Regions from separate parts of the Pseudomonas sp. F2 genome, predicted to be linked through region 1. Evidence: predicted binding sites of a transcription regulator. Region 1 holds the regulator's gene; each other region holds the start of a gene.
What was found. Region 1 encodes sigma-54, which starts transcription at its own class of promoters, with help from an activator protein. Its sites were predicted from a motif close to ANTGGCATNNANNTTGCTNT; they were not measured.
Positions count from the first base shown of each region.

Region 2: the regulator sigma-54 is predicted to act here: its motif matches at 2,630-2,649, upstream of AC193Q_RS01605 (circularly permuted type 2 ATP-grasp protein).
Region 3: the regulator sigma-54 is predicted to act here: its motif matches at 2,639-2,658, upstream of flgB (flagellar basal body rod protein FlgB).

Region 1 covers NZ_CM169904.1:5,483,830-5,490,619, reverse strand. Annotated here, with positions in the region: gene lptC (LPS export ABC transporter periplasmic protein LptC) at 1-477, shown strand, start outside; gene lptA (lipopolysaccharide transport periplasmic protein LptA) at 464-1,009, shown strand; gene lptB (LPS export ABC transporter ATP-binding protein) at 1,009-1,734, shown strand; gene AC193Q_RS24575 (RNA polymerase factor sigma-54) at 1,923-3,416, shown strand; gene hpf (ribosome hibernation-promoting factor, HPF/YfiA family) at 3,490-3,798, shown strand; gene ptsN (PTS IIA-like nitrogen regulatory protein PtsN) at 3,811-4,275, shown strand; gene rapZ (RNase adapter RapZ) at 4,278-5,135, shown strand; gene AC193Q_RS24555 (HPr family phosphocarrier protein) at 5,151-5,426, shown strand; gene AC193Q_RS24550 (ZIP family metal transporter) at 5,528-6,421, opposite strand; gene AC193Q_RS24545 (superoxide dismutase) at 6,441-6,790, opposite strand, start outside.
Region 2 covers NZ_CM169904.1:340,957-347,746, forward strand. Annotated here, with positions in the region: gene speE (polyamine aminopropyltransferase) at 186-1,061, shown strand; gene AC193Q_RS01595 (hypothetical protein) at 1,351-1,584, shown strand; gene AC193Q_RS01600 (ribonuclease E inhibitor RraB) at 1,799-2,146, shown strand; gene AC193Q_RS01605 (circularly permuted type 2 ATP-grasp protein) at 2,682-4,091, shown strand; gene AC193Q_RS01610 (alpha-E domain-containing protein) at 4,104-5,054, shown strand; gene AC193Q_RS01615 (transglutaminase family protein) at 5,051-5,854, shown strand; gene AC193Q_RS01620 (c-type cytochrome) at 5,976-6,790, opposite strand, start outside.
Region 3 covers NZ_CM169904.1:2,873,713-2,880,502, forward strand. Annotated here, with positions in the region: gene flgE (flagellar hook protein FlgE) at 1-969, opposite strand, end outside; gene flgD (flagellar hook assembly protein FlgD) at 1,000-1,728, opposite strand; gene flgC (flagellar basal body rod protein FlgC) at 1,744-2,187, opposite strand; gene flgB (flagellar basal body rod protein FlgB) at 2,191-2,598, opposite strand; gene cheR (protein-glutamate O-methyltransferase CheR) at 2,938-3,765, opposite strand; gene AC193Q_RS12815 (chemotaxis protein CheV) at 3,812-4,744, opposite strand; gene flgA (flagellar basal body P-ring formation chaperone FlgA) at 4,827-5,588, shown strand; gene flgM (flagellar biosynthesis anti-sigma factor FlgM) at 5,749-6,075, shown strand; gene AC193Q_RS12830 (flagella synthesis protein FlgN) at 6,124-6,591, shown strand; gene AC193Q_RS12835 (flagellar brake protein) at 6,684-6,790, shown strand, end outside.

The sequences.
Region 1 (6,790 bases):
CTCGACAAACCTGTGACCAAGGTCGAAGACACCGCCATCGACTGGTACGCCACGAACACGCATACCCTGCAATACCTTCCGGACGGCAAGGTGCAGTACGAAATGACGTCGGACAAGGCCGAGCATCTGAAAGCGACGGACGTGACACTGGTCACCAAACCCGACCTCAACATGTTCCGCGGCACAGACTTTCCGTGGCATGTGACCAGCGAGCGTGGCGAAGTAAACCCGGACGGAACCCAGGTAGAACTGATCGACTCGGTACGCATCAAGCGCACCGATGAAAAGAACCGCGACACCCTGATCACCAGCACCCGCATGACGGTGTTCCCTCAGCAGCAATATGCGCAGACCGAGCAACCCGTTAGAATCGACGGCGCTGGCGGTGTATCGACTGGCGTGGGAATGAAGGCGTATTTGAAGGAAAGCAGGATACACCTGCAATCGAACGTAAGAGGACAGTATGAGGCTCGTTAAAACCCTCCCTATTTTGCTCAGTCTGGGCGCAGCACTGGGAAGCGTGAGCGCCTGGGCTCTGCCGAACGATCAGCAGCAACCTATCCGCATTCAGGCCGACGACGCCCAACTGGACGACAAGAATGGCATCGCCACCTATAAAGGTGACGTGATCATCACCCAGGGTTCGATGATCGTTAAGGGCAATACGGTGACCATCACCCGTACCCCGACCGGCGACATCGACGTGGTGACCTCGGTGGGTAACCTTGCCTACTTCGAGCAGTTGCAAACCCAGGGTGACACCAAGCCTGTACAGGGCTGGGGCGTGACGATCCAGTATCACGCCGCGCAAAACCGCGTCGTGCTGATCGACAAGGCCAAGGTTGTCGACAAGGACAACAACACCACCCAGGGCGAGAAAATCGTCTATGACACGGTGAGAAAACTGGCCAGCGCCGGTCGCGCTACCGGCAACAAGGTCACCGAGACGCGTCCGCGCATCGACATGGTGATCCAGCCGAAGAAGAAAACCGACGAGAAAACCCAGTAATGGCAACTCTGAAAGCTCAGCACCTGGCCAAGGCCTATAAAAGCCGCCAGGTCGTGCGTGACGTCAGCCTGTCGATCGACAGCGGCCAGATCGTCGGCCTGCTCGGCCCGAACGGCGCCGGCAAGACCACCTGCTTCTACATGATCGTCGGCCTGGTGCAGGCCGATCAGGGCCGCGTACTGATCGACGATCTGGACGTCAGCCACCAGCCGATGCACGGTCGCGCCAAGGCCGGTATCGGCTATCTGCCGCAAGAAGCGTCGATCTTCCGCAAACTGTCGGTGGCCGACAACATCATGGCCATCCTCGAGACTCGTCAGGAGCTCGACAAGGCCGGTCGTCGCAAGGAGCTGGAAAGCCTGCTGCAGGAGTTCCATATCAGCCACATCCGCGACAACCTCGGCATGAGCCTGTCCGGTGGTGAACGCCGTCGGGTGGAAATCGCCCGCGCCCTGGCGACCGCCCCGAAATTCATCCTGCTCGACGAACCGTTCGCCGGTGTCGACCCGATCTCGGTCGGCGACATCAAGCAGATCATCCATCACCTCAAGGCCAAGGGCATCGGTGTGCTGATCACCGACCATAACGTGCGTGAGACGCTGGATATCTGCGAGACCGCCTACATCGTCAACGACGGTCAACTGATCGCTGAAGGCGATGCGGCAACCATCCTTGCCAACGACCTGGTGAAGGAAGTGTACCTGGGCCACGAGTTCCGCCTCTAAAGCGCGAGCGCATTCGGCCAGCCGTCCGGGTGCTGTAACGTTGAAGCGCTTTTTTTATACGCTTTATTGTTACAGCGCTCTAGGCAAACACGACAGTTTCAGGCATATAATTTGCTTAAGTTTGGCGCTTCGGCGCCCTGTAGTGGATGGCGCATGCGCGCCGGCGAATAAGGTGTTAAGCCCCTGCCATGAAACCATCGCTAGTCTTGAGAATGGGCCAGCAGCTGACGATGACACCGCAGCTGCAACAGGCCATCCGCCTGCTCCAATTGTCGACCCTGGACCTGCAACAGGAAATCCAGGAGGCCCTGGAATCCAATCCGATGCTCGAGCGCCAGGAAGAAGGCGACGACTTCGACAACTCCGATCCATTGGCCGACAACGCCGAACAAAAACCCAACACCGAGATTCAGGAACCCTCCTATCAGGAAACCGCCCCGACGGTGGACAACCTGGAGGAAGGCGAATGGAACGAGCGCATTCCTAACGAATTGCCCGTCGATACCGCCTGGGAAGACGTCTACCAGACCAGCGCCAGCAGCCTGCCCAGCAGCGATGACGACGAGTGGGATTTCACCACCCGCACCTCCGCCGGGGAAAGCCTGCAAAGCCATCTGCTGTGGCAACTGAACCTGGCGCCGATGTCCGACACCGACCGCCTGATCGCCGTGACCCTGATCGATTGCATCAACAACCAGGGTTATCTCGACGAAACGCTCGAAGAAATTCTCGACGCCTTTGATCCGGAGCTCGACATCGAGCTGGACGAGATCGAAGCCGTTCTGCACCGCATTCAGCAATTCGAACCCGCCGGCATCGGCGCGCGCAACCTCGGCGAATGCCTGTTGCTGCAACTGCGTCAACTCCCGGCCAAGACTCCTTGGCTGAACGAAGCCAAGCGTCTGGTCAGCGACTACATCGATCTGCTTGGCAGTCGCGACTACAGCCAGCTGATGCGACGCATGAAGCTCAAGGAAGACGAGCTGCGTCAGGTCATCGAACTGGTGCAGAGCCTCAATCCGCGCCCGGGTTCACAGATCGAATCCACCGAAGCCGAGTACGTGGTGCCTGACGTGATTGTGCGCAAGGACAACGAACGCTGGCTGGTCGAGCTGAATCAGGAGTCGGTGCCTCGTCTGCGGGTCAATGCGCAGTACGCCGGCTTCGTGCGACGCGCCGACACCAGCGCCGACAACACCTTCATGCGCAACCAGTTGCAAGAGGCGCGCTGGTTCATCAAGAGCCTGCAAAGCCGCAATGAAACCCTGATGAAGGTGGCCACCCAGATCGTCGAGCACCAACGTGGCTTCCTGGAATACGGCGACGAAGCCATGAAACCGTTGGTCCTGCATGACATCGCCGAGGCGGTCGGCATGCACGAATCGACGATTTCCCGGGTCACCACGCAGAAATTCATGCATACCCCTCGGGGCATTTATGAACTGAAATACTTTTTCTCCAGCCACGTCAGCACCTCTGAAGGCGGTGAATGCTCATCCACGGCGATCCGCGCGATCATCAAAAAACTGGTCGCGGCGGAAAATCAGAAAAAGCCATTGAGTGACAGCAAGATCGCTGGTTTACTGGAGGCACAAGGCATTCAGGTGGCTCGCCGCACCGTCGCCAAGTACCGTGAATCCCTCGGGATCGCGCCTTCGAGCGAACGCAAGCGGTTGATGTAAGCCACGTTACAGCGTTCCAGTGGCAGGCTATCCGGCCTGCCGCTTTATGCACTGGCAACGAAGGAGAAGCTGTATGCAAGTCAACATCAGTGGACACCAACTGGAAGTGACCGAACCTCTGCGCACCTACATCAACGAGAAACTCGAACGATTGGAGCGCCATTTCGACAAGATCACTAACGTGCAGGTCACGATGTGCGTCGAAAAGCTCAAGCAGAAAATCGAAGCCACCTTGCATATACCCGGCAGCGAAGTGGTCGCCAACGCAGAAGATACCGACATGTATGCTGCGATCGACTCACTGACCGACAAGCTGGATCGCCAACTCAAAAAGCATAAGGAAAAGACCCAGAGCCTCCTTCAGGGCGCAACCGGTCGTTAACACTCCCAACCCATGATCCGACTTGAAAGTATCCTGACCCCCGGCCGTTCCCTGGTGAACGTGCCGGGCGGCAGTAAAAAGAAAGCCCTCGAACAGATTGCCAACCTCATCCATAAAGAAGTGCCGGATCTGGCCATGCAGGATGTGTTCGATGCGCTGATCGCCCGTGAGAAACTCGGTTCCACCGGTTTCGGCAACGGCATCGCCATTCCCCACTGTCGCCTCAAAGGCTGCGAAGCGCCTATCAGCGCATTGATGCACCTTGATGCCCCCATTGATTTCGATGCCATCGACGGCGCTCCGGTTGACTTGCTGTTTGTCCTGCTGGTCCCGGAAGCGGCCACCGATGCTCACCTCGAATTACTGCGCCAGATCGCCAGCATGCTCGATCGCAAGGAAGTGCGCGAAAAACTGCGCAGCGCACCGAGTAATGAAGCCTTGTATCATGTCGTCCTGAGCGAGCAGAACGGTCATTAATCATGCGTTTGATCATCGTCAGCGGCCGCTCCGGCTCGGGTAAAAGTACTGCCCTGGATGTCCTTGAGGACAACGGCTACTACTGCATCGACAACCTGCCGGCCGGCTTGCTGCCGGAACTCGCCGAACGCGCCCTGATTCATACGGAGCTGGCCCAGCCGCTGGTGGCCGTGTCGATCGATGCACGCAATCTGCCGAGCCACCTGTCGCGTTTCCCCGAACTGCTTGAAGAAGTCCGCGCCCGCCACATCCAGTGCGATGTGCTGTATCTGGATGCTGACGAAGAAACCCTGCTCAAGCGCTTCTCGGAAACCCGCCGACGCCATCCGCTGAGCACTGCCAACCGCTCGCTGGCCGAAGCGATCAACGACGAAACTGCCCTGCTCGGCCCGATTGCCGACCTGGCCGACCTCAAGGTCAACACTACCAACCTGAATCTGTACCAGCTGCGTGACACCATCAAGTTGCGCCTGCTGAACCAGCCGGAGCCGGGCACGGCGTTTCTGGTCGAGTCGTTCGGCTTCAAGCGCGGCATGCCGGTGGACGCGGATCTGGTGTTCGACGTGCGCTGCCTGCCCAACCCGTACTGGAAGCCGGAGCTACGCGCCCAATCGGGTCTCGATGCACCAGTCGCCGAATACCTGGCGGCGCAGCCGGAAGTCGAGGAGATGTATCAGGATATCTTCGGCTATCTGAATAAATGGCTGCCACGCTTTGCGGCGAGCAACCGCGCCTACGTCACCATTGCCATTGGCTGCACAGGTGGGCATCACCGCTCCGTTTACCTGACCGAACGCCTGGGTCAGGCCCTGCAGAAAACCCTGAAGAACGTCCAGGTTCGCCACCGCGACCTCACTTAAAGGATTCACACCGCGATGCCTGCTCTGGAAATCGAAATCATCAATAAACTGGGCCTGCATGCCCGAGCGTCGGCCAAGTTCGTCGGGGTGGCGGGTCAGTTCCCGGATTGCACGATCAGAGTGGGTCGTACACCAGAAACAACCGTGGACGGTAAAAGCATCATGGCGATGATGATGCTGGCTGCCGGCAAGGGCACGAAGATCTATCTGAGCACCGAAGGCCATCAGGAAAAAGAAGCGCTGGATGCGCTGGTGGCGTTGATCAACAACTACTTCGATGAGGGTGGTTGATCGTTAAAGATCAAAAGATCAAAAAATCGCAGCCTGCGGCAGCTTCTACAGTGAACGCATTCCAAATGCAGGAGCTGCCGCAGGCTGCGATCTTTTGATATTCAGCCCAATGCGGTATCCATCACCATCATCAGACAAAACCCGATCAGCAAGCCAAGACTGGCCAGCTTGTCATGACCATTGCGTCGCGACTCGGGGATCACCTCATGCGTCACTACCAGCAACATCGCTCCCGCGGCCAGCGCCAGCCCCAACGGCAACAACAACTCTGCCAGGCTGACCAGCCACGCACAGAGCAGCGCAAACACCGGCTCGACCAGCCCTGACGCCGCACCGATCAAAAACGCCTTGACCCGCGACATCCCGGCCCCGGCCAACACCAGCGCAATCACTAACCCCTCTGGCACATCCTGCAAGGCGATGCCCATCGCCAGGCTGTCGGCATCCGGCATGCCGCCGCCAGCAGACACCCCCACCGCCATGCCTTCCGGGATGTTGTGGGCAATGATGGCAAACACGAACAGCCAGATCCGCGGCGCAATCATCGGGCGCTCAGGGGTACCGACGAGCATTTCCGGTGAGGCGCCGGACAGTTTCAGGTCCGCCAGATACAGACCGAATGCACCGAGCATGATGCCGAAGCAGATCAACCCGCTGGCAGCCCACGGTGTCAGGCCCAGACTTTCAGCAGCAGCGATACCTGGCACGATCAGCGAAAACGCAGTCGCCGCCAGCATCACGCCGGCGCCGAACCCCAACAGCGTATCGCTGAGCCTCTGCGGCATGCGCCGGATCACCAGCACCGGCACCGCGCCGAGCGCCGTGCCGAGGGCGCAAATCGCGCCACCCTGCAAGGCCCGCGACAGTTTCGGCTGCAGATCCAGCCACTCCAGCCCATGCGCCGCCAGCAAAGTCATGCCCGCCAGCAGCAACAGCGACCCGATCGCGTAACGAAACATGCGTCCACCGCCAGCCGCCAGTGTTTCAGTGCTCATAGTCAGCCTTGGATTGTTTTTATGGATGACTTAAAACCAGAGCAGCCTGATAACGCGCGGCAACTTCAGGCCAATTGATCACGTTGTAGAACGCGTTGATGTATTCCGGGCGACGGTTTTGGTAACGCAGGTAGTAGGCGTGTTCCCAGACGTCCAGACCGAGAATCGGCGTGTTGCCGTTCATCAACGGGCTGTCCTGATTGCCGCTACTTTCCACGACCAGTTCTTTTTCCGGGGTCACGCTGAGCCAGGCCCAGCCACTGCCGAAACGGGTCAGCGCGGCTTTGGTGAAGGCCTCCTTGAAGCTGTCGAGACCGCCCAATTGCTCCTCGATCGCCTTGGCCAGTGCACCGTCAGGCTTGCCGCCAC
Region 2 (6,790 bases), 930 kb from region 1:
TCTTTTGACTTTGTTTTTTTTAAAACAGAGATCAAAAGATCGCAGCCTTCGGCAGCTCCTACAGGGATTGTGGATTGTCGATGAACAGAGGTTCGACCTGTCATCTTCGGCAACGTAGAATGCGCGCCTTTCCCGGGCAATCGTCCCCACGATCGACGCCCGCGCATTCATCGGAGCACTTGACCATGACCGTCACCAAGACCAGCGAGTACCTGGAAACCCTTTACGAAGGCTACGGCCAGCGTTTTCGCATGGAAAAACTGCTGCACGAAGTGCGCACCGAACACCAACACCTGGTGATCTTCCAGAACCCGCGCATGGGGCGGGTGATGGCGCTGGACGGCGTGATCCAGACCACCGAAGCCGACGAATTCATCTACCACGAAATGCTCACCCACGTGCCGATCCTCGCCCACGGCACCGCCAAGCGCGTGCTGATCATCGGCGGCGGTGACGGTGGCATGCTGCGCGAAGTGACCAAACACGCCAGCGTCGAGCACATCACCATGGTCGAGATCGACGGCACCGTGGTCGACATGTGCAAGGAATTCCTGCCGAACCACTCCAAGGGCGCCTATGACGATCCACGCCTGAACCTGGTGATCGACGACGGCATGCGTTTCGTTGCCACCACCACAGAAAAATTCGACGTGATCATCTCCGACTCCACCGACCCGATCGGTCCGGGCGAAGTGCTGTTCTCGGAGAACTTCTACCAGGCCTGTCACCGTTGCCTGAACGAAGGCGGGATCCTCGTGACCCAGAACGGCACGCCGTTCATGCAGATCGACGAAGTCAAAACCACCGCCGGTCGCCTGCGCAGCCTGTTCCCGGACTGGCACTTCTATCAAGCGGCCGTGCCGACCTACATTGGCGGTTCGATGACCTTCGCCTGGGGCTCGACCAACCCGGCCTACCGCAAGCTGAGCCGTGAAACCCTGCAGCAACGCTTCATCGGCAGCGGCATCGTCACCCGCTACTACAACCCGGAAATCCACATCGGCGCGTTCGCGCTGCCACAGTACGTGCTGCAGGCGATCAACAAGCCAAGCAACGACTGACGCACTATTCCCGGATCGGTGATAGATCCCCTGTGGTGAGGGGATTTATCCCCGACCGGCTGCGCAGCAGTCGTAAAATCGGCAGACGCGTTGGAACTGACACTATGCGTTCGCTGAATTCAGGGACGCTTCGCGCCCATCGGGGATGAATCCCCTCGCCACACAAGCCTGTTTCCCCATCGGTTAATTTTTTTTCATGTTCGTGCGCCGCAATCCTTTTGAACGATCAATCTCGCCAAAAGTCGAGATACTAGTAAGCCCATTTGCGGGTTTGATCGAGGAGGCACCGATGCAAAAGTGGAAAGTCACTTTCGTGGACGATCATGGTGAAATTGTCGATGAGGTGTTCGAGCGCGCGGAATGCCCCAGTGATGACGAGGCTGCACGCCTGATCAAGGAACGGCTCCTGCCGGTGGCCGCCAAACTGGATCTGAACGATCTGGAAGGGCGAACCCCTGATGCGGGCGTCAAAAGCCTCGAAACCCAGAACAGCATCAAGATCCGCAGCATCACTCCAATCTGAAAATCTTCCTTTCATCCGAAACAACCAGGCCTTGGCAGCAGCTCTATCTTGGGGCTACTCTGCAAGCGAGATCAGCGAACGAATCGCTAAGGTCTGGTCTTGTCAGCTACATGCTTGTTTCCCGCCGGCAACCGGTTTGCCGATGTACTTCTGGCCTGTAAGGCCCGGGGCGGGAATACGGAAAGTCTATCCATCTATCCGAGGGGGACGTTTCATGAGCACAGCCTATCAAGAAGACATCAGCAGCAACGTACTGCGCCGCATGAAAGAAGGCGGTTTCGACTTTTCCCGGTTCCATCCCATCGAGTTCTACGCCATTTTCCCGGACGAGGAGCGGGCGCGCAGGGCGGCGGGCAAATTTCGTGGTGAATCCATCAATGCCCAGGTCAGTGCGCGCGAAGATGGCGCCTGGTCACTGGAACTGAGCAAAGTGATGCACGCGACCTATGACGACATTGGCGATTTCGAGCAGGGCTTTTCTGCCGTGGTCGAGCCGCTGGGCGGCATCATCGAGGGCTGGGGCGTCAAGCAGGAGGTGCGCAACCGCCATCGTCTGAACTGATCTCTGGTTTCAGGTATTGAGCAACGGCTGACCTTCGGGTTGGCCGTTGTCGTTTTCAAAGATCAAAAGATCGCAACCTCCGGCAGCCCCTGCACCAATCACCTGCAGGAGCTGCCGGAGGCTGCGATCTTTTGCTTTTTACTTTCAAAACATTTCAGAAAGCCAAAAAAAAGCCACCGGAGAGGGTGGCTAAAAGGGAAGACCGATAAGGAGAGGAAACCGGTCAGGGTTACGGCCTGCGGGGACTGCGTGGGCAGTCCGGATCAGTGGAGCTGAAGCCTTCAGTGGGGAAGTTTTCAGCGGATGCGCCGATTATCCGCAGCCCGACGCAAGCAGTGAAATCAACTCTGACTATGCTGGTGATAGGCGATGCAGTGCGTCGCAATGAAGCGGGGGCAATCCTGTTGGAGCATTTGCCGCACAGGAATGGTGCGGTGTTTGCGGCTTGATTATCCAACCGATTGAAATCAAAGCGTTTATGCCGATGGCACGGGCCTTGCGAAGGCCTGTAGGTCCGGGTGACAAGGAGTACGGCATGATCCGCACCTATTTTGATGAAATGTACGATGCCGGCGGCCAGGTCCGCCCGCATTACCGGGAGTTCGCCCGCTGGCTTGCCGACACGCCTGACGAGTTGCTGGCGCAACGGCGGCGCGAGGCCGACCTGCTGTTCCACCGGGCCGGGATCACCTTCACGCTCTATGGCGACGAGCAGGGCACCGAGCGCCTGATTCCGTTCGACACCATTCCGCGCAGCATCCCCGCCAGCGAGTGGCGGATCGTCGAGCGCGGCTGCATCCAGCGGGTCAAGGCGCTGAACATGTTCCTCGCCGACCTCTATCACGAACAGCGCATCATCAAGGCCGGGATCATCCCCGCCGAACAGGTGCTGGCCAACGAGCAGTACCAGTTGGCGATGCAGGGCCTGGACCTGCACCGCGATATCTATTCGCATATCTCCGGCGTTGATCTGGTGCGCGACGGCGACGGCACCTACTACGTGCTCGAAGACAACCTGCGTACCCCGAGCGGCGTCAGCTACATGCTTGAAGACCGCAAGATGATGATGCGCCTGTTTCCGGAGCTGTTCGCCGCCCAGCGCATCGCGCCTATCGATCACTACCCGAACCTGTTGCTCGACACCCTGAAAAGCTCCAGCCCGATCGACGACCCGAGCGTGGTGGTACTGACGCCGGGGCGCTTCAACAGTGCGTTCTTCGAACACGCCTTTCTGGCACGGGAAATGGGCGTCGAGCTGGTGGAGGGCGCGGATCTGTTTGTGCGTGACGACAAGGTCTTCATGCGCACCACCGACGGGCCGAAAGCGGTGGACGTGATCTACCGGCGTCTCGACGACGCTTTCCTCGACCCGCTGGCGTTCCGCCCGGACTCAATGCTCGGCGTGCCGGGACTGTTGTCTTCCTATCGCTCGGGCAACGTGGTGCTGGCCAACGCCATTGGCACCGGCGTGGCGGACGACAAGTCGGTGTACCCGTTTGTCACCGACATGATCCGCTTTTACCTCGACGAAGAGCCGATCCTGAAGAATGTGCCGACCTGGCAGTGCCGCAACCCCTCGGAACTTTCCCACGTCCTGGCCAATCTGCCGGATCTGGTGGTCAAGGAAACCCAAGGCTCCGGCGGTTACGGAATGCTGGTGGGGCCGGCGGCGACGGCGGCGGAAATCGATGCATTCCGCGAGCGGATCAAAGCCAAACCCCACGCGTACATCGCGCAGCCGACGTTGTCACTGTCGACCTGTCCGACCTTTGTCGAAAACGGCATTGCACCACGCCATATCGACCTGCGTCCGTTTGTACTGTCTGGCCGCGAAACCCGGGTCGTGCCCGGCGGTTTGACCCGTGTCGCCCTGCGTGAAGGCTCCCTGGTGGTGAATTCCTCCCAGGGTGGCGGAACCAAGGACACCTGGGTGGTCGAGGATTGAAGGAAGCTTGCCATGTTAAGTAGAACTGCCTCGGATCTGTACTGGATGTCGCGTTACCTGGAGCGGGCGGAAAACCTCGCGCGGATGCTCGATGTCAGTTATTCGCTGTCGCTGATGCCGCAGGACGGTCGCGGCGACGGTCTGCACGAGCTGGCCATGCCGCTGCTGATTACCGGCACCCTCGACGATTACCTGGAGCGTCACGGCGAACTGCATGCCGAACGCCTGCTGCACTTTTTCGCCCTCGATGCGGCCAACCCGGCGAGCATCTACAGCTGTCTCGGCGCGGCGCGGGCCAGTGCGCACGCGGTGCGTGGACGAATCACCGCAGACATGTGGGAGAACATCAACGCCACCTGGCTGGAGATTCGCGGCATTGCCGAGCAGGGGCTCAGCCGTTACGGCATGAGCCGTTTCTGCGAGTGGATCAAGGAGCGCTCGCACCTGTTCCGGGGCGCGTCCTACGGCACGATCATGCGTAACGATGCATTCCGCTTCATTCGCCTGGGCACCTTCATCGAGCGTGCAGACAACACGCTGCGCCTGCTCGATGCGCGCTACGAAATGGCTGGCGATCAGGCCGAGGCCGTCAGTGACGGCACCGCCCACGCTTACTATCAATGGAGTGCGCTGCTGCGGGCGCTGTCGTCATTCGAGGCCTACACCGAGATCTACCGCGACGCACCCGGCGCCCGGCATGTCGCCGAGCTGCTGCTGTTGCGTGCCGATGTGCCGCGCTCGCTGCGCGCCTGCACCGAGGAAATCGACCAGATCCTCGCCCAGTTGCCAGGGGCCAACGGCCGTCCGGCGCAACGTCTTGCCGCTGAGATGGACGCGCGTCTGCGCTACACCGGCATCAACGAAATCCTTGCCGAAGGCCTGCACGCCTGGCTCACCGAATTCATCCCGCTGGTGCGCCAGTTGGGCAATGCGATTCACAGTTCATACCTGGAGGCTGCATGAGACTTTCCATTAGCCACGAGACCACCTATCACTATGAAGATCAGGTGCGGGCGAGCATCCAGTATCTGCGTCTGACCCCGCACGACAGCGAGCGTCAGCACGTATTGAGCTGGCAGCTTGACCTGCCGCGACCGGTGCGCGCGCAGCTCGATCCGTTCGGCAACATCTTGCATGTGCTGACCATGGACGAACCGCACGAAGCAATCATTATCGGCGCCCGCGGCCAAGTGGATATCGACGAGTTGCGTGAGGCCGAGCATGAGAGTCAGTCGGCGCTGCCGTTCCTGCGTTTCACTCGCCTGACCGAGGCGGACGAAGCGTTACGTACGTTTGCCGAAAAATCCTGCAAGCAGCGACGTGACCGCACCGCCCTGATCGATCTGATGCACGGCTTGAATCAGCACATGACCTACACGCCGGGCTCCACCGAAGTCGACACCAGTGCCGCCGAAGCCTTCGCCGGGCGCGCCGGGGTTTGCCAGGATCACACTCATGCCTTTCTCGCCTGTGCACGTAGCCTGGGGATCCCGTCACGCTACGTTTCCGGCTATCTGTACAGCGAGGACGCCGAGCATCTGGCCAGCCATGCCTGGGCCGAAGCATGGCTGGATGACGCCTGGTACAGCTTTGATGTGACCAACCAACTGGCCCGACCGGAGCGGCACCTGAAACTGGCGGTGGGCCTGGATTATCTGGATGCCTGCCCGGTGCGCGGCATGCGCCGGGGTGGGGGGAGCGAGCAGATGCATGCGAAGGTGTTGGTGTCGCCGACGCCAGTCATTTCCGTGCAGCAACAGTAGATCCGGGATACCGCTATCGCTGGCAAGCCAGCTCCCACAGGTTATGCGCTGACTCTGAATCCGCGGTAATCCCGTGGGAGCTGGCTTGCCAGCGAAGAGGCTGGTGATATCACCGCAACGCTTATGGCTTGATCTTGCGCCCAGCCATGTGCTGCAAATAGCCGACCAGCAACTGCAAATCCGCCTCCGGCAACACCTCCGCCGAAAACCCCGGCATCTTCGCCTGTGGCCACTGGCGCAAACTCTGTGGATCACGAATGTAGCGCTTGAGGAAGTCCGCGCCGAAATACTCGGTTGGGTTGTACGGGATGTTCAGGTCCGGTCCGAACTGCGCATCGCCCGCACCGTTCAAGCGGTGGCAGGCCAGGCAGTTCTTCTGGAACAGCGCAAAACCCTGATGCACCGGGTCATTCGCTTTCAGCGCGGGATCCGGCAACAGGGCAGGGAAGCGCTCGGCCACTGGTGCCATGCGCTTGATGCTTGCCACCTGGAACGGCCATTGTTCCGGGCTGATATTACCGGCCTGCGGGTCGGTCCATACCAGATAGAACGGCCCTGCGCTGTGCTTGCCTTCGGACAGCGGCGGCCACGGCTGCGCCGGGTCTTCGATCGCCAGCCAGGCCCGTGCGCCTTTGGTATTGAGCAACGGTGCAGCGCTGAGCTCGGCGGCAAAGCCGTCCAGCGCCACCGCTTGCAGATGATCGCCCGGTTTGATGCCCGTGAGCAGCGCCGCGACCGGGACGGCGCGATAAGTCATGTCCTTCTTGTAAGACACATCATTTTTGATGGTCAGGGTTTGTACCTGAGGGTGCTTGAGCAATTCCTCGGTCTGCCAGGTGTGATGGGTTGCGCCGAGCTGCAGATCCAGCTGTGCGGCAGACAAGGGCATGCTCAGCAGCAAGGCCCAGAACACAATGAGCGTTTTCAAATGATCGC
Region 3 (6,790 bases), 2.6 Mb from region 1:
CTGGCCAGTGGCGTAACCATCCTGAGTCGGGATCGAACGAGCGGTATCTGCGTTGTACTGGGTGGTCTGCGCCATCGAAATGGTGATACCGGCCGGGTTCGCCGAAGCGCCGTTAGGCGTGAACGTCCCGTTAACCACAGTACCCGGCACCCAGCCAGTGAGCTTCAGGTCACTGCTGATCACAGGACCTGGCAGAGTGCTGACCTGGGTCAGCTTGCCAGCGGAGTCAAACGTCATGGTAGAAGGTGTCGGCGCGGTGACCTTCGGATCGCTGCCAGTAGCGTCCGGGTTACGACCGTCTACCAGGGTGTAGACCTTCCAGGTGTTCTGGCCAGTCTTCACCACGTACTGATCCATGACGTGCGAGTTGCCCTGGGAATCATAGATCGGCGTACTGAACTGCTTGGTGTAAGTCTCAAGTTTTGACGGATCGAACTTGCCGGCCGCCACTGTGTCGTCGATCACCGGTGCCGACGAATTCAGGTTGATGGTCGAGGTCACCAGCGAGGTGGACTTCGGCGCCAGGTTGGAAGTATCGATTTTCAGGTCGGTCAACACACCGTTGATGATCTTGCCGTTGGCATCCACACCGTAACCTTGCAGACGCGAGGTGTAATCGGTGTTGGTGATGTAACCGGCGTTGTCGACTTTGAACGTACCGGCACGGGTATAGGAAATCGAGCCGTTGTTGCTCATGGTGAAGAAGCCGGAACCGTTAATGCCCATGTCCAGCACGTTACCGGTGTTGTTGATGTCACCCTGGGTGAACTGCTGGGACACGTTGGCCAGGCGCACACCGTTGCCGATGACCTTGCTGCCGCTACCCAGGCGAGTGGCCGAGTAGACGTCTTCGAATTCTGCACGGGACGATTTGAAACCGGCAGTCGCGACGTTGGCGATGTTGTTGCCGGTCACGTCCAGTTGTTTGTTGGCTGCATAGAGACCGCTAAGGCCGATATTGAAAGACATATTCCACTCCTTTGTGCCGGTTGGTCGGCTCTATATACCAATGGTTTGTACTTTGGACAGGGCGACGGTGCCCTTGCCGGACAGGTTGAGCATCAGCTCGCCACCGGTCTGGCTGATGGTCACGCTGTTGACCGTGGCTGGCAGGTAGGTCGCCATATCGGTCGAGGTGCCATTGATCGAGGCGTTGGCCTTGACGGTGTAGGTACCGGTCTTCACCAGGTTGCCGTCCTTGTCCTTGCCGTCCCAGGTGAAGCTCGCGCTGCCTGCGGCGCGACTGCCCAGATCGAGGGTGCGAACCACCGTGCCGCTGCTGTCGGTAATGCTGACGGTGCCGCCGGCAATCGACGACGGAACGCTGACCGAACCGGTCATGCCTTTGCTTGGGTCGTCCAATTGAACGGTGTTGGTCTGCACGATCACGTTGCGGCCCACCAGCGACGACGCCTGCAAGGCTTGCGAGGAGTTGTAGTTGCCGGCCAGCGAACTGACGGTGCTGTTGAGGGTGGTGATGCCCTCAAGGCTGCTGAACTGCGCCAGCTGCGCAACGAAGGCGCTGTTGTCCTGCGGATCAAGCGGGTTCTGGTTTTTCAGCTGGGTGACCAGCAGTTGCAGGAACGCATCCTTGCCCAGGGCCTGGCCGCCGGTGGTGCTGTTGGTGGCCGAGGCAATGCCATCGCCGGTCGTACTGCTCGTTTTCTTCGAGGAGTTCGACAGGATGTCATTCATGCTCAGGCTGCTGGTGGTATCGGAAACACTCATGGCCGTCGCCCCTTATTACTGACCGAGGGTCAGTACCTTCTGCATCATGGTTTTGGCGGTGTTCATCATTTCGGCGTTGGTCTGGAACGACCGGCTCGCGGAAATCATGTCAGCCATTTCTTCCACCACGTTGACGTTCGGGTAGTAGACGTAGCCCTTGGCGTCAGCGGCCGGATGGTTCGGCTCGTAGCGTGCTTCGAGGTTGCTCTGGTCTTCGACCACGCCGAGCACTTGCACGCCCTGCCCTGCGGCATCCTGGCTCTGGAACAGCGAGTTGCTGCCGCTGTTCTGGCCGCCCTGAAACATGGTGGCGAACACCGGGTGACGGGCGCGGTAGGTCTGGTCGATGCTCGACGAAACGGTTTCGGCGTTGGCGATGTTCGACGCCACGGTGTTCAGACGCGTGGTTTGTGCGCTCATGCCGCTGCCGGCAATGTTGAAAACGCTGGACAGGGACATGGATTACTCTCCGCGCAGGGCCGATACCAGCCCTTTGAATTTGCTGTTGAGCAGGGTGAAGCTGGCCTGGAAGCCCACGGCGTTTTCCGCGTAGTTGGACTGTTCCAGCTGAGCATCCACGGTGTTCTGGTCGATCGAAGGCTGCATCGGCGTGCGATACATCAGCGACTCGTCGCCATTGCCCAGGCCTTCAGCTTCGATGTGACGGCTGTTGGTCATGTTCAGGGCGATGGTGCCGTTGGCGTTTTTCTGGCTCTGTGCTTCGAGCACTTTGGAGAAGTCCAGATCCCGAGCCTTGTAGTTCGGGGTATCGGCGTTGGCGATGTTGTTGGCCAGCACTTCAGCGCGCTGGGCACGGAAACCCAATGCCTTTTCGTGAATGCCGAGCGCTTTATCGAAGCTGATGCTCATGTCGGGAACCTTCGGGTGAGCGGTTTTTCGTACCTGAGCTTTAGCAAGCGCCGTGCCAAACACAGAAACCCGCGTAAACCGGGGCTTTGCGGGGAATCGGCAAAGCGGCAATGCCAGAAAAGCGGCAACCGGTTTCCGCTGCCTGCCGCTTTTCTGCCGCTTCGTCCTGTTAACACCTCTCCCTGTAGGAGCTGCCGAAGGCTGCGATCTTTTTGATCTTGATCGTTCAAAACAGGATGAAAAGATCGCAGCCTTCGGCAACTCCTGCATGGAACAAAGCATCAGGCATAAAAAAGGGAGCCCTTGGGGCTCCCGATTTTGTATGCCTGATGCTTTGTTTCACTTCGCCTGGTAAATGATCCCCGGACTGCACTGAACCATCTGGTAATGATCCGGCAAACCGTTCAGCGCTTCGGACGCGCCAAGGAACAGATAGCCGCCCGGCTTCAGCGTGCTGTGAATGCGCAACAGGATGTCTTTCTTCACCTCGGCGGAGAAGTAGATCAGCACGTTGCGGCAGAACACGATGTCGAACTTGCCCAGACTGGCGTAGCTGTCGAGCAGGTTGAACGAACGGAATTCCACCCGGTTCTTGATCGGCGCCTTGATCACCCAGCGCCCCGGCCCTTTCGGGTCGAAGTAGCGTTGCAAGCGATCGGCGGACAAACCGCGGCCGATGGCCAGGCTGTCGTACTCGCCGGTCTTGCAGTTGGTCAGCATGCTGCCGGACAGGTCGGTAGCAACGATCTGTACGCCCATCTTCAACTGACCAAGGTTGCTGCGCTCGAACTCGTCGATCGACATCGACAGCGAATACGGTTCCTGACCCGACGAGCAGGCCGCCGACCAGATCCGCAAACGCTGGTTGGGGCTGGCCTTGATCGCCTCGGGCAGCACCTTGTTCTTCAAGACTTCAAACGGATAGGTGTCGCGAAACCACAAGGTTTCGTTGGTCGTCATGGCATCGACCACCTGCTCGCGCAAACCGCTGCGCGGCTGGGTCTGGATGCGCTGTACCAGCTCACCCAGGGACTTGATGCCTTGCTGCTCCATCAGTTTGTTGAGACGGCTCGAGACCAGGTACTGCTTGTTTTCACCGAGCAAAATGCCACAGGCTTTTTCCAGGAAGACCCGGAACTGTTCGAAATCCAAATTACCCGTAGACAATGATGCCGCCTCTTAAATCGTGTTGACCGCCAGGGGCAGAAGGCCCCTAGCTGATATCTGCTGCTTTGATCCGGTCGACTACCCGGGATGCCAGGTCATCAGGACGGAATTTGGCCAGGAAGTCATCGGCACCGACTTTCTTGACCATCGCCTGATTGAATACTCCCGACAACGAAGTATGCAGGATGATATGAAGCTTTTGCATGCGTGGATCGCTGCGGATCTCCGCCGTCAGGGTGTACCCGTCCATCTCCGGCATCTCGATGTCGGAAATCATCATCAGGAACTCTTCTTCCGGCTTCTTGCCCTCATCGACCAGCTTGCGCAGGTAGTCCAGCGCCTGCTTGCCATCGTTCAGCGCCACCACTTCGACCCCGACCGTCTGCAGGCAGCGCGTGACCTGCTTGCGCGCCACCGACGAGTCATCGACCGTCAGCACCCGCAGCGACAACGCCTTGCTCTGGGTCTCGACATCGACCACGCCGACCGAAATCGCTTCCGGCGTCGGCGCGACTTCCGCCAGTACCTTCTCGACATCGATGATTTCGACTAACTGATTGTCGACTCGAGTCACAGCGGTCAGGTAATGATCGCGCCCCGTGCCCTTGGGCGGCGGATGGATCTCTTCCCAGTTCATGTTGACGATGCGCTCCACCGAGCGAACCAGGAAACCCTGGGTCTTGGTGTTGTACTCCGTGATGATCACGAACGGACTGTTCTTGTCTTTCAACGCCCCGGAACCGGTCGCCATTGCCAGATCAAGGATCGGAATGGTCGCCCCCCGGATATTCGCCACCCCGCACACGACAGGACTGGACTTGGGCATCAACGTCAGCGACGGGCATTGCAGCACTTCCCGCACCTTGAACACGTTGATGCCGTAGAGCTGCTGACCGTCGAGACGGAACAACAACAGCTCCAGGCGATTCTGCCCTACCAGTTGCGTGCGCTGGTTCACCGAATCCATTACACCAGCCATGCCCAGACTCCTACACCAACGCCAAGTGTTGTTGCGACGCACATTCATTGCTAAACGGCACGGCGCTTGCTTTTTAACTCGTATGAACGATCAAACGACATTTTTTCGACGCCTGACCTCCCGCACCCGCAAAGCGCTGTGCGCGACGTCTGCCGTCTGCTTGTTTTTCGCTGGCAGCCCTGCCGGTGCTGATACGGTTACCTTGCCTGACATGCTTATCGGCGTCACTCAGGGCTTTCTTGAGTTCACCGTAGAAGACTATCTGGCTACCAGTCAAACGGAAGGCCGCTACGAAATCGAGGTCAACCAGCTCGACCCGCGTATGCGCATGCCTATGTGCGACAAGGAATTGACAGCGTCACTGGAGAGTCCTGCACGTCCGCTGGGCCGCGTTACGGTCAAGGTCCGGTGCGAAGGAAGCTCGCCGTGGACGGTGTTCGTGCCCGCTCAAGTCCGCCTGTTTCGCGAGATTGTCACCACCACCCGACCGCTCAAGCGCGCCGCGATTATCGAACCGCAAGACGTGACCTTGCGTGAACGCGACATCAGCCAGGTCAATCAGGGTTTTCTGACGTCGGTGGATGAAGCCATCGGGCAGAAATTAACCCGACCAACGGTAGCCGATCAGGTGATTACCCTGGTGCATCTGGAACAGGCAGAAGTGGTGCGCAAGGGCGATCAGGTGGTCATCATCGCCCGCAGCGGTACACTCGCCGTGCGCATGCCCGGTGAAGCCCTGGCCAATGGCGGTTTGAAAGAACAGATCCGGGTAAAAAACCTCAATTCCAACCGGGTAATCAAGGCGCAGGTCATCGCGCCGGGCCAAGTGGAAGTCGCCATGTAAAACGCTCGAGCAGAAAACTGGCGCCAGCCCCGACGCTTCCCTAAACTGTGCCGCAGCAGGACACGCTTCGGCACATGCAGCTCATTGCAAAGTGAGCCTAAAGTTTTCCAGGGAATGGCCGAGAACATGGCAAGCGTCCAAATTCCCAGAGGTTTTTAACATGGTCATCGATTTCAGCCGTTTGAACAGCTCCTCGTCACTTACGGGCAGTACGCGTACCAGCAACGCCAAGGAAACCGCCGAAACCGGCACCTCCGCGCCGCTGAATACCCAGGCCGAAACGGCCGGTACCGCAAAAAGCGGGGAATCGGTACACCTCAGCAATGAGGCTCAACAGTTGCAGAAGGTCACTGACAAGCTGCGCGATCAGCCTGCCGTCGACAAAGCCCGCGTGGCCGAGTTGAAAGCAGCGATTGCCGATGGCAGCTACAAGGTCGACAGCAACCGTGTAGCCAGCAAACTGCTCAACTTCGAAGCCCAGCGCTAGGCTTTTGCCGGCGCCAGGCTTTTGGACGCTTAGAACCCAAGGCCAGCCATGCACGACACTAATTTATTGCAACTGATCACCGACGACTTTGCTCCAGCTCAACAATTGCTGGAGTTGCTGCAAACCGAGTCCCTCGCTTTGCACGGTCGCGACATGCCTCTGCTCGAAGATATTCTGGCGCGCAAACAGGCATTGATCATTCTGCTTGAACAGCATGGCCGCAAGCGCAGCGAAATCCTTGCCAGCCTCAACCTGCCGCTCGACCGTCAGGGCCTGGAGCAACTGGCCAGCCAGTCGAGCATTGGCGACCAGTTGCTGTCCCAAAGCGATGTGCTGACCGACCTGATTGCCCAGTGCCAGGCGGCCAACGTCAAGAACGGCCAGTCGATCCAGATCCAGCAGGCCGCTACGGCCAATCAGCTGAAAATCCTCACCGGGGGCGAACCGCCAGCGCTGTATGACGCCTCGGGCACTTTCGCCAAACCCACCAAGCCGCGTACGCTCAGCCAGGCGTGAGCCATTCGATGTGCCTGCACTATCAACCCGCGAAACATGCTGGCAAAATGCTGGCTAGTCGTAGTCAAATTTTGTCTGGAGATTGAGAAAACGTGCCAAACGCCCTAAGCGCGGATGATACTCCGCAGCCACCAAAGGTGCTGACCACGCCCCTGGAAATCTCCAGCAACCTGCGCCAGCTGCAAGAAAGCCACGACCC